2 linked regions of the Archangium primigenium genome follow. The protein of the gene in region 1 interacts with the protein of each later gene in a pairwise test. Links are inferred from orthologs where the notes say so. Each region holds a gene or a part of one and is shown on either strand. Other genes may lie near its edges.

What was found. Proteins that work in one complex are often made in the same cells at the same time.
Region 2: the proteins of secD (region 1) and pheT interact in binary tests that used the Escherichia coli proteins (3 or more experiments, as listed by UniProt). The link is inferred for Archangium primigenium from one-to-one orthologs.

What each region holds. Positions count from the first base shown.
Region 1 is NZ_JADWYI010000001.1:4,433,434-4,439,202, reverse strand. What follows is about bases 1,733-4,719. They hold secD (protein translocase subunit SecD), read right to left. Parts: upstream 4,118-4,719; coding sequence 2,348-4,117; downstream 1,733-2,347. Other genes in these bases: tgt (tRNA guanosine(34) transglycosylase Tgt), read right to left, coding at 4,679-4,719; yajC (preprotein translocase subunit YajC), read right to left, coding at 4,117-4,470; secF (protein translocase subunit SecF), read right to left, coding at 1,733-2,323. In the rest of the region: single-stranded-DNA-specific exonuclease RecJ, read right to left, coding at 1-907; more of secF, read right to left, coding at 1,157-1,732; more of tgt, read right to left, coding at 4,720-5,769. UniProt on the Escherichia coli protein: Part of the Sec protein translocase complex. Interacts with the SecYEG preprotein conducting channel. SecDF uses the proton motive force (PMF) to complete protein translocation after the ATP-dependent function of SecA.
Region 2 is NZ_JADWYI010000001.1:5,906,622-5,912,509, forward strand. The notes cover bases 1,560-4,665. They hold pheT (phenylalanine--tRNA ligase subunit beta), read right to left. Parts: upstream 4,266-4,665; coding sequence 1,854-4,265; downstream 1,560-1,853. Other genes in these bases: I3V78_RS24175 (integration host factor subunit alpha), read right to left, coding at 1,560-1,745; pheS (phenylalanine--tRNA ligase subunit alpha), read right to left, coding at 4,265-4,665. Outside these bases: I3V78_RS24160 (phytanoyl-CoA dioxygenase family protein), read left to right, coding at 1-887; more of I3V78_RS24175, read right to left, coding at 1,311-1,559; more of pheS, read right to left, coding at 4,666-5,314; rplT (50S ribosomal protein L20), read right to left, coding at 5,449-5,796.

The sequences.
Region 1 (5,769 bases):
GCGAGGCGTCATGCAGTCGGCCCGCGGCGTTGATGCGGGGCCCCAGGCGGTAGCCCACCTGCCCGGCGGTGACGGGGCTGTCGGCGTCCAGGCCGGCCACTTCCTTGAGGGCGCGCACCCCGGGGCGGCGGCCCGCGCTCAGCTCCTGCAGGCCGTGGTGCACGAGGATGCGGTTGGCGCCGGTGAGCGGCACCACGTCCGCCACGGTGGCCATGGCCACCAGGTCCATCAGCGCCTTGAGGTTGGGCTCCTTGCGGGTGGCGAACCAGCCGTCGTCGCGCAGCCGCTTGCGCAGGCCCATGCAGAGGTTGAAGGCCACGCCCGCGGCGCACAGGTGCTTGGTGGGGTACTCACAGCCGGGCTGGTGGGGGTTGAGCACCGCCACGGCCGGAGGCAGCGTGGGGGGCACCGTGTGGTGATCCACCACCACCACGTCCAGGCCCAGGTCCCGCGCCCGGGCGATCTCCGCCACGGAGGTGACGCCGCAGTCGAGCGTCACCAGCACCCGGGTGCCGTCCGCGGCGATCTTCTCCACCGCCTGGAGGTTGAGCCCATACCCCTCGCCGAGCCGGTGGGGGATGTAGGTGGCGGGCCGCACGCCCAGCTCACGCAGGAACAGGGCCAGGAGTGACGTGGAGCACACCCCGTCCACGTCGTAGTCGCCGTAGAGGGTGATGCGCTCCTTCTCGCGCAGGGCCCGCGTGAGCCGGTCCACGGCGGCGCCCATGCCCTTCATCCGGTAGGGGTCGGGCAGGTCGGCCAGCCGGTCGGACAGGAAGGCGGAGGCGGCCTCGGGGGTGCGCAGGCCCCGGTGGGCGAGCACCCGGGCAGAGAGGGGATGCAACCCCAGCTCGGCGGCGAGCAGGGCGGCGGGCTCCGGGTGCACCTCGGGCATCAACCAACGCACGTTCTCGCCTCTCCTTGGGGGCGGTGGGTCATCCCCGCGCATCCACCCCACCAGTCTACCTGGGAAGTCTGTCGAGGCGAGTTCGACGTGCGGCTCGCCCCCCTGCCCCCTCACCGCGGAGGCGAGGCGGGCGCGTGCATGGGATGCCCCAGACACGCGGCGGTTGCGCTTCAACGCCCGAGGCCCCCGGGCCCGTGAGTCTCACGGAGCACCAGGGGCCTCGGGGAACCACGGGAGCGCCCGGTGGGCTCAAGCCGTCTTGGGCTGCTCGATGGGCTTCTTGTGGGCCGAGCGCTCGTCGAGCCAGATGGTGAGCGGGCTCGCGATGTACACCGAGGAGTAGGTGCCCACGAGGATGCCCACGAACATGGCCCAGGCGAAGTCGCGGATCTCCCCCACGCCGAAGATCATCAGACCCACGAGCGACAGCGACGTCACGCCCGAGGTGAGGATGGTGCGCACCAGGGTGTCGTTGATCGCGATGTTGATGACCTCCGGCAGGGCACGGTTGGGGTACTTCACCATGTCCTCGCGGATGCGGTCGTAGATCACGATGGTGTCGTTGACCGAGTAGCCCACCACCGTGAGCAGCGCGGCGATGGACGTGAGGCTGAACTCGGCGCGGGTGACCAGGTAGAAGCCGGCCACCATGATCACGTCGTGGACCATGGAGAGCAGCGCGCCGGGGCCGAACTTGAAGTCGAAGCGGAAGGCCACGTAGATGAGGATGGCGAGCATGGAGAAGAGCAGCGCCTGGAAGCCGCGGTTGCGCAGCTGCTTGCCCACCTGGGGACCCACGTACTCGGTGCGGCGCATCTCGAAGTCCGGCGACTCGGGGTTCTGCACGCCGTGCATCAGCGCGGCGCGGATGCGGTCGGCCATGCCGCTGGCCACCACCTGGTACTCGTAGTCACCGGCCTGGGTCTGGCCCAGGTCGCGCACCTCGTCCACGCCGGTGCCCGTGTCCACCACGGCCTTCTGGATCTGCGCGGGCACGAGCGGCTGCTTGGCGCGCACGCGGATCATGCCGTTGGGCAGGTCGGCGCGGATGGACTCCGGCTCCACCTGACCGAGCTTCACGAGGGCCTCGCGGGCCTTCTCGGCGCTCTCCTGGGTCAGCTGGGTCACACCGCCCAGGCGCACCAGGAAGGAGTTCTCGCTCGACGAGCCGATGCTCTGCACGGACACGTCGTGCAGCTGGCCGGAGGACTCCACGCGCTGGCGCACGTCCGCGGCGCTCACCGGGTGGTTGAACTGCACCTCCACCACGGTGCCACCGGCGAAGTCCACGCCCAGGTTGAAGCCGAAGACGGCGATGCCCACCAGGATGAGCAGGTTGATGACCGTGGAGATGAAGAACGCCGGCTTGCGCTTGCCGATGAAGTCGATGTTCGTCTTGTTCTTGAGGATCTGCATGGCGGCTGTGCCTCGAGGTGTGGCCTAGACGGACACCGTCTGAGCGTTCTTGCCGTGGACGAAGTAGGTCATGATGACGCGCGTCACCAGGATGGACGTGAAGAGCGACGCCAGCAGGCCGATGATGAGCGTGGTGGCGAAGCCGCGCACCGGACCGGTTCCCGTGAAGAACAGGATGAAGCCGGCGATGAGCGCGGTGACGTGGGCGTCGAAGATGGTCCAGAAGGCGCGATCGTAGCCCTGGTCCACCGCGACCCGGGCCGACTTGCCGTGGGACAGCTCCTCTCGGATGCGCTCGTTGATGAGCACGTTGGCATCCACCGCGATGCCCAGCGTGAGCACGAACCCGGCGATGCCCGGCAGCGTGAGCGTGGCGTTGAAGAACGCCAGACCCCCGAGGATGAGCAGGCCGTTGAGCAGGAGCGCCACGTCCGCGATGAGGCCCGCGGAGCGGTAGTAGACCACCATGAAGACGACCACGCAGAGCACGCCCACCGCCGCGGCCAGGCCGCCCTTGCGGATGAGCTCGTCACCCAGCGAGGCGCCCACCTGGCGGATCTCACCGGTGGTGACGGGCGCGGGCAGCGCGCCGGCCTTGAGCGCGAGCGCGAGCGTCTGCGCGTCCGCCAGCCACTGCTCCAGGGGACGGCCCCCCGAGCGGCCCATGGTGATGCGCGCGCGGCCGCCGCCGATGCGCTCGTTGATGCGCGGCGCGGACTGCACGTAGTCGTCCAGCACGATCGCCATGCGCCGGCCCACGCCCTTCTCGGTGAGCAGCTCGAACTGGCGCGCCCCGTTGGCGTCGAAGCTGATGTTCACCTCGGGCTCGTTGAGCTGGCTGAGCGAGGCGTCCGCGCCCGTCAGGCTCTCGCCCGTGAGCGGCGCTTCCTTCTCCACCAGGTAGGTGCGGTAGCTGTCACACACGCCCCGGCGCGTGGCGCTCGCGATGCACTCGAGCAGCACCACGCGGTCCTGGGGGACCTTGCCCTTCACGTAGCCGAGCAGCGCCTCGCGGTTGGCGCCCTCCAGCTGGGGGAAGCCCTCGGCGGTCGTCAGGGTGATGTTGCTGCCCTCGGGGGGCGGCGTGTTCTGGTAGGTCTGACGGAAGAAGTCCGTGGTGTCGTCCACCATGTGGAACTCGAGCTGGGCGGTGGTGCCCACGAGCTCCTTGGCCTGCTCCGGGTTGTTGCGGCCCGGCAGGGAGATCTGGATGGCGTCCGAGCCCAGCTTGCGCACGTCCACCTCGGCCACGCCCCACTTGTCGATGCGCTTGCGGATGACGAGCATCGCCTGGTCCACCGCCTCCTCACGGAAGCGCGTGGTCTGGGAGTCGGCCAGGGCGATGGTCAGCTTGCCGCCGTCGCGCGACACCTTGGAGAAGTCCTGGTTGTTGGAGAGGACCTCCTTCTCGATGGCGTCCATGGTGGCCGGATCCTGCGCCGTCAGCGTCACCTGGAGGCGGTCCGGGTCCGTGCTCACGGACACCTGGCCCAGCTGCTTCTCGTTGACGTAGCGGGCGATCTGGTCCCCGCGGCGCTCGGTGCGCTTCTCGAGGGCCGTCTTGGTGTCCACCCGCATCACCATGTGGATGCCACCCTGCAGGTCCAGCCCCAGGTTGATGCGGTACTTGGCCGGGGGGGCCCAGCGAGGCATGGCCGCGTCGATCGCCGCCAGGTTGTTGCGCTGGCTGCGCTCGACATGGAACAGCGAATAATAGGAGGGAATGAGGAACCAGATGGTCAACAGCGTCACGCCGACCACCAGGCCCAGCCTCCAGTACCAGCCGCGATCCATTACTTCTCCTCCTTCTTGTCTTCGATCTTGGCGGCCGGGGCGCTCTCGCCCCCCGCCGCGTACCGTCCCGCCACCGACGTCTTGAGAACCCGGATGCGCGTGCCCGTGGAGACCTCGAGCGTCACTTCACGCTCGGCCACCACCTGGATGCGCCCGATGAGTCCACCCTGCGTGACGACCTCATCCCCCTTCTTCAGGCTGGAGATGAGCTCGCGGTGCGTTTTGAGCTGCTTCTGCTGCGGGCGGATCATCATGAAGTACATGATGGCGAACAGGCCGATGAAGAACGCGATGTTCCACACGCCGCCGGGTCCACCCGTTGCCTGCGCCAGGACTAGATAGCTGTCAGCCACGAACCGCCTCGTCGCTCGATGAAAATGGAGGGCTCCATCCAGGGCGCTGCCCACTTCCTCCAGTGGACAACAGAAGAGCCGGAAAGCGGGGCCTCTTAGCAGCAGCCCCACACCCCGAGCAAGGAACGACGTGCCGCCGGGACCATTCCGTGCCGCGTCATACCCGCCCGGTCCCCCTCCAACCCCCCGTTTTTCCCCGGCTTGGGGCCTACTTCGACCGCGTGCGCTCGGCTTCCTGGGCCCGCGCCTTCTCGCGGAAGTCCCGGGCGAAGGAGGCGAAGCGGTCCTCGGCGATGGCCTCGCGCACCTGCTTCATCAGGGTGAGGAAGTAGTGCAGGTTGTGCAGGGTGTTGAGCCGCATGGCGAGGATCTCCCCCGCCACGAAGAGGTGGCGCAGGTAGGCGCGGCTGAACGTGCGGCAGGTGTAGCAGGTGCACGCCGGGTCCACCGGCCGGGGATCCTTGGCCCAGGTGGCGTTGCGGATGACGAGCTTGCCCTCGGTGGTGAAGAGCAGGCCGTTGCGCGCGCAGCGCGTGGGCAGCACGCAGTCGAACATGTCCACCCCCTGCTCCACGCAGGTGATGAGGTCCACGGGCGTGCCCACCCCCATGAGGTAGCGCGGCTTGTCCCGGGGCAAGAGCGGCGCCGAGTAGGCGACGCCCTCGTACATGGCCTCGGGCGTCTCCCCCACCGCGTAGCCCCCGAGCGCGTAGCCGGGCAGGTCCACCGCGCACACCTCCTCGGCGTGCGCCTTGCGCAGCTGGGGATCCAGTCCGCCCTGGACGATGCCGAAGAGCGAGGAGCGCTCGCGGCTCCAGGCCTTCACGCACCGGTGCAGCCAGCGCGTGGTGCGCGCCAGGGACTGCTCCAGGTAGGCCCGGCTCTCGGTGGACGGCGGGCACTCGTCGAAGGCCATGATGATGTCCGCGCCGAGCGTCTCCTGGATCTCGATGGAGCGCTCGGGCGTGAGCAGGAGCTTGCGCCCGTCCAGGTGGGACTGGAAGGCGGCGCCCTCCTCGGTGATCTTCCGCTTCTCCGACAGGCTGAACACCTGGAAGCCGCCGCTGTCGGTGAGCATGGGCCGGTCCCAGGACACGAAGCGGTGCAGGCCGCCCATCTCCCCCACCAGGTCGTCTCCCGGCCGGAGCATCAGGTGGTAGGTGTTGCCGAGGATGATCTGCGCGTCGAGCGTGAGCAAGTCATCCGGCCCCACGGCCTTGACGCTGCCCACCGTGCCCACGGGCATGAAGATGGGCGTCTCCACCGGGCCGTGGGGTGTGTGCAGGCGGCCCCGGCGCG
Region 2 (5,888 bases), 1.5 Mb from region 1 along the record:
GCGGGCCGATGGACGTCTGGGAAGGGATCCGTGCCATCGACAACGCCTTCTACGCCACCGAAGTCCGGGAGCACCTCGAGCGCCGCGGGTTCGCCGTGGTCCGACGCGTCCTGTCCGAGGATCTGCTGAGCACCTTGCGCGCTGTCGTGCAGCCCCTCATCACCGACGTATGGGAGGCGAACAGGGCGGCGCACCGGGACAAGATCAACCTGGAGAAGGTGCTGCTGCATGTTCCCCATCTCCTCCAGGCGCTGGCCGAGAAGGTGGGGCCGCTCCTCAAGAGCATCCTGGGGAACGAGGTGTTCCTCGAGTACGAGCAGGTCATGGTGGTGCGCGCGGGGACCGCGTATGCCACCAAGTGCCACCGGGATGTCGATGGCGGCAAGGCTGGCTACTCCGAGGCCTCGCGGCGCCACAAGGGCTCGGTGCACCTCTGGATCCCGCTCGTCGACATCGACGCGACGCGGGCGTGCATGTATGTCGATCCGTTCGATGCGCCCGGACAGTCCCTCGACATGACGATGCGGGCCGGCGACGCACTGTTCCTGCACAACTACGTGTGGCACGGGAGCCGCGCCAACACCTCTGGGGTGGACCGCATCTCCTGGCTGCTGAACTTCGCCCCCGCGCCGAGCCACGATGAGAGCAACCCGGGCGCCGACCTCAACCTCCAGCTCCTGCGCGGTGGAGTGCCCACGGACCTGGCCCCCGACGTGTGCAACCGGTTGGCCCAGGAGAAACACAGGTTCCTGAACCTCTTCGACGCATTCTTCACGTACGACCCGTCCCAGCTGCGCATGGTGCATCCGGACAACCGGCGCGGGAACCACGAGGCGCGGCCCCTGGTGGCGGGGACTCCACGCAAGCCCGTGCAAGCCCAGCGCTGACGCACACCCTGGCGAGCTCCAACAGCCCCACCGCGCCCGCGGTGGACAAACAAAAAAGCCCAGCAATCCGAAAGGATTGCTGGGCTTCTTTTGGCGAGGAGTACGGGACTTGAACCCGTGGCCTCCGGCGTGACAGGCCGGCGTTCTAACCAACTGAACTAACTCCCCACAACGCCTCTCCCCGAGAGGAGAAGATGAAGACCCTGGAGCCTACCGTGAGGTGAAACTCCAGGGTCTTCGATGGTCGGGGCGACAGGATTTGAACCTGCGACCACTTGCACCCCAAGCAAGTGCGCTACCAGGCTGCGCTACGCCCCGTTGAGTCGTCTCGTCGCCGCCGGTTTCGGCGTCAGCGAGATGGGCTGCTTATGCCCGCCCCATCTCCCCAGGTCAAGAAAGAGATCGGGCACTTCCTCAAAAAATCTATTCGGCCTTGGCCTTCAGGCCGCCCGCGGAGGCCGCGAGCGGACCCACGTCCTCGAGCTCCTCGTCGAAGTCCTCGGGATCCAATCCCGCGGCCTCGGCGGCGTCGGCGGCGGCCTCCTCGGCGGCGTCCAGCTCGGAGTGGTTCTCCGGAATCTGCTCGCCGTTGAGGGCCGCCTTGAGCACCGCGCTCGGCCGGAAGGTCAGCACCCGGCGCGCGGAGATTTCGATCTCCTTGCCCGTCTGCGGATTGCGCCCCACGCGCGCCTTCTTCTGGCGCACCTGGAAATTGCCGAAGCCGGAGATCTTGATCTTGTCCCCGCGCTCCAGCGTCTCCTTGAAGGTGTCGAAGACGAGCTCCACGATCTCCGCCGACTCCTTCTTGGAGAAGCCGACCTTCTCGTAGACGCCCTCGATGATGTCCGCCTTGGTCATGCGCGTGCCTTCGCGTCCCTCTCCAGGGGGTGAACCCGGCGGACTGTGACAGCCTTCCCGGACAGCTGTCAACCCACCGGTTTCACTCAGGTTTTCCCGTTTCCAACGTCAGCTGCGCAGCGCTCCGCCGAGGCGTTGGTTGACCTCGGAGATGATGCGCTGGTGGGCGGTGCCCACCTCCACGTCGGTGAGCGTGCGCTCGGGCGAGCGGTAGCGGATGGCGTAGGCGAGGTTCTTGCGGCCCTCGGGGATGGGCTTGCCCGTGTACACGTCGAACACGAGCGCGTCCTCCACCAGCGGCCCGCCCACCTCCAGGATGACGCGGCGGACCTCGTCGTTGGCGAGCTCCACCGGCACCACCACGGCCAGGTCACGGAGCACGGCGGGGAACTTCGGCAGCCCGCGCGAGGAGGGCACGAGCCGGGCGGCGGCGTAGAGCGGCGCCGTGTCCAGCTCGAAGACGAAGACGTCCCGGGGCAGGTCCAGGGCCTTGGTCACGCGGGGGTGCACTTCGCCCACGTGGCCGAGCACCGTGCCGTCCGCCAGCTCCACGCGCGCGCACGCCCGCAGGTGCCAGGCCGGGGCCTCGGCGGGCACGAAGCGCACGCCGTCCACGTGCAGCGCGTGCAGCAGGGACTCCAGCGCGCCCTTGGCGTCGTAGAAGTCCGCCCGGGCCTCCTTCTGCGTCCACGAGCGCCCGCCGCGCACGCCCCAGACGAGGCCCGCCACGCGGTGCACCTCGCGGGTGGCCGGACGCTGGCCCTGCCCGCCCTCCGCATCCCGGAGGTAGGCCCGGCCCATCTCGTACACGGACACGGTGTCCACCTGGTGCCGCACGCTGCGCGAGAGGTTCTCGAGCAGGCCGGGCAGGAGGCTCGTGCGCATCACGGACTGCTCCACGCTCAGGGGGTTGAGCAGCGCGACGGGCTGCTCGGTGCCGCCCAGGACTTCCAGCGTGCGCGGGGTGACGAAGGAGTAGTTCACCACCTCGCTCAGGCCCGCGCCGGACAGGGCCTGGCGGGCGCGGCGCTCGGCCTCGGTGGTGGGCGACTCGGGGGCCAGCTCGGCGAGTCCCCGGGGCAGCTTCGCGGGGATGTTGTCGTAGCCGTACACGCGCGCGAGCTCCTCCATGAGGTCCTCCTCGCGCTCCACGTCCACGCGGGCGCGGGGCACCTCGAAGGTGCTCTGACCGCTCCCCTCCTCCACGCCCCGGAAGCCGAGCACGCCGAGGATGCGCCGGCACTCGGACTCGGCGATGGACACGCCGAGCACCTTCTCCACCCGGCCGTAGCGCAGGGTCACCCGGCGCGGCGGCTGGGGCTGGGGGTGGAGGTCCACCCGGCCGGGCGCCACGGTGCCGCCGGCCAGCTCCGCGATGAGCGCCGCGGCGCGGTCCACCGCGGGCACGACGGCGTCCAGGTCCGCGCCGCGCTCGAAGCGGTGCGAGGCCTCGGTGTGCAGGCCGTGGCGCTTGGAGGAGCGGCGCACCGTGGCGGGCTGGAAGTGGGCGGACTCGAGCACCACGCGCGTGGTCCCCGCGCCCACCTCGCTGTCCGCGCCGCCCATGACGCCGGCCAGGGCCTGGGCCCGGTCCCGGTCACAGATGAGCAGATCCTCGGGCGAGAGCGTGCGCTCCTTGCCATCCAGCGTGGTCATCTTCTCGCCGGGCCGCGCGGTGCGGACGATGATCTCCTGGCCCGCCACCTTGTCCAGGTCGAAGGCGTGCAGGGGCTGGCCGTACTCGAGCAGCACGAAGTTGGTGACGTCCACCACGTTGCTGATGGGGCGCACGCCGCAGGCCTTGAGCCGGTCCTGCAGCCACTGGGGCGAGGGGCCGATCTTCACGTTCTCGATGACGCGCGCGGCGTAGCGCGGGCAGCGCGTGGCGTCCTCGATGCGCACCCGCACCTTCTCGGAGGCGGGCGCGCCGGACTCGGCGAGCCGGGGCTCGGGCGGACGCAGGGGGGCGCCCGTGGCCACCGCCACCTCGCGCGCCACGCCCAGGTGGGACAGGGCATCCGGGCGGTTGGGGGTGACGTTCACCTCCAACACCACGTCATCCAGCCCGAGCGCCTCGGCGATGGGCGTGCCGGGCGCGAGGTCCGCGGGGAGGATGAGCAGGCCCGAGGACTCCTCGGACAGGCCCAGCTCCTTGGCCGAGCAGAGCATGCCGAAGCTGTCCACGCCGCGCAGCGGGGCCTGCTTGATCTCCACCCCGTTGGGCAGCCGGGTGCCGAGCGTGGCCAGGGGGACCTTGTCCCCGACCTTGAAGTTCTTGGCGCCGCACACCACCTGGAGCATGTCCGCCTGGCCCAGGTCGATCTGGGTGACGGAGAGCTTGTCCGCGTTGGGGTGCTGCACGGACGCGGCGATGCGGGCCACCACCACGCCGCGCAGGGCATCGCCGGGGCGGTCCATGCCCTCGATCTCCAGTCCCACGGCGGTCAACCGGCGCGCCAGCTCGTCCACGTCCGCGGGCAGCGCCACATAGTCCTTGAGCCACTTGACCGAGATCTTCATCAGAACTGCTCCAGGAAGCGCGCGTCGTTCTCGAACATCATCCGCAGGTCGTCGATGCGGTAGCGCAGCATGGCGATGCGCTCCACGCCCATGCCGAACGCGTAGCCGGTCAGCTGGGTGGCGTCATAGCCCGCGTGCTTGAACACGTTGGGGTGCACCATGCCGCTGCCGAGCACCTCCAGCCAGCCGGTGTGCTTGCACACGCGGCAGCCCTTGCCGCCGCACGAGGTACAGGAGATGTCCACCTCGGCCGAGGGCTCGGTGAAGGGGAAGAAGGAGGGCCGGAAGCGCGTGCGCGTGTCCGAGCCGAAGAAGGCCCGCACGAAGGCGTCCAGGGTTCCCTTGAGCTCGGCGAAGCTCACGTCCTTGTCCACCAGCAGGCCCTCCACCTGGTGGAACATGGGCGTGTGGGTGATGTCCGAGTCGCGCCGGTAGACCCGGCCCGGCATGATGGCGCGGATGGGCGGCGGGCGGTTGAGCATGAAGCGCACCTGCACCGGCGACGTGTGCGTGCGCAAGAGCACCGGGCTGTCCGCCTTCTTCGCGTGGCCGAGCGAGGCGTCGTCCACGTAGAAGGTGTCCTGCATGTCGCGCGCGGGGTGATCCTTCGGGAGGTTGAGCGCCTCGAAGTTGAAGTAGTCCAGCTCGATCTCCGGCCCGTGCGCCACCTCGAAGCCCAGCCGCTGGAAGGTGCGGACGATGTCCTCCATCGTCCGGGACACCGGGTGGCGGCTGCCCGGGGACACGCTCCGGCCCGGCAACGTCACGTCCAGTCGGGGGCCGCGCAGCTCCGCCGCGAGCGCCGCCTCCTCCACGCGCTGGGTGGCATCGGCCAGGAGCTGCTCGATCTCGGCCTTGACCTGGTTGGCCACCTCGCCCAGGGCGCGGCGCTCGTCGGGGGGCAGCTTGCCCATGCCCCCGAGCACACCCGACAGCTCCCCCTTCTTGCCCAGGTATCGGATCCGGAGCGCCTCCACGGCGGAGGGCTCCGACGCGACGGAGATGTCGCGCCGCGCCGCATCCGCGAGCGTCTGCAAACGGTCTCGCATCGGACAACTGCCTTTCCTCCCCGGAGCATGCCGGGGCCAAAAAAAAGGGCCGCCCACAGGGGCGGCCCGGTTTGAATCTCAGGAGCGGAGCGAGCCCGGTGAACCCAGGCCCCACTCACCTCTCACGGTGTGCTTCAGGCCGCCTTCGCAATGTTGGCGACGGCGGCAAAACCGGCGGGATCCGCCACGGCCAGGTCGGCGAGGACCTTGCGATCCAGAGCGACCTTGTTCTTGGCCAGACCGGCGATCAGCCGCGAGTACGACAGGCCCACGGTGCGGGCGGCCGCGTTGATGCGGACGATCCACAGCGAACGGAAGTTGCGCTTCCGCTGGGCGCGGTCACGGCTGGCGTAGTCCAGCGCGCGCTCCACGGCCTGGTTGGCCCGCTTGTAGCAATTCTTGCGGCGGCCCCGGTAGCCCTTGGCCAGCTTCAGAATCCGATTACGACGACGACGGGCCTTGAATCCTTTTTTGACGCGCATGACTCAACTCCTGCACTGCGAGGTGTTTGAAAACCCCCGGTGTCCGGGCGAAACGCCCTTCACCGTCAGGGCCCTCTGACAACATGACGACG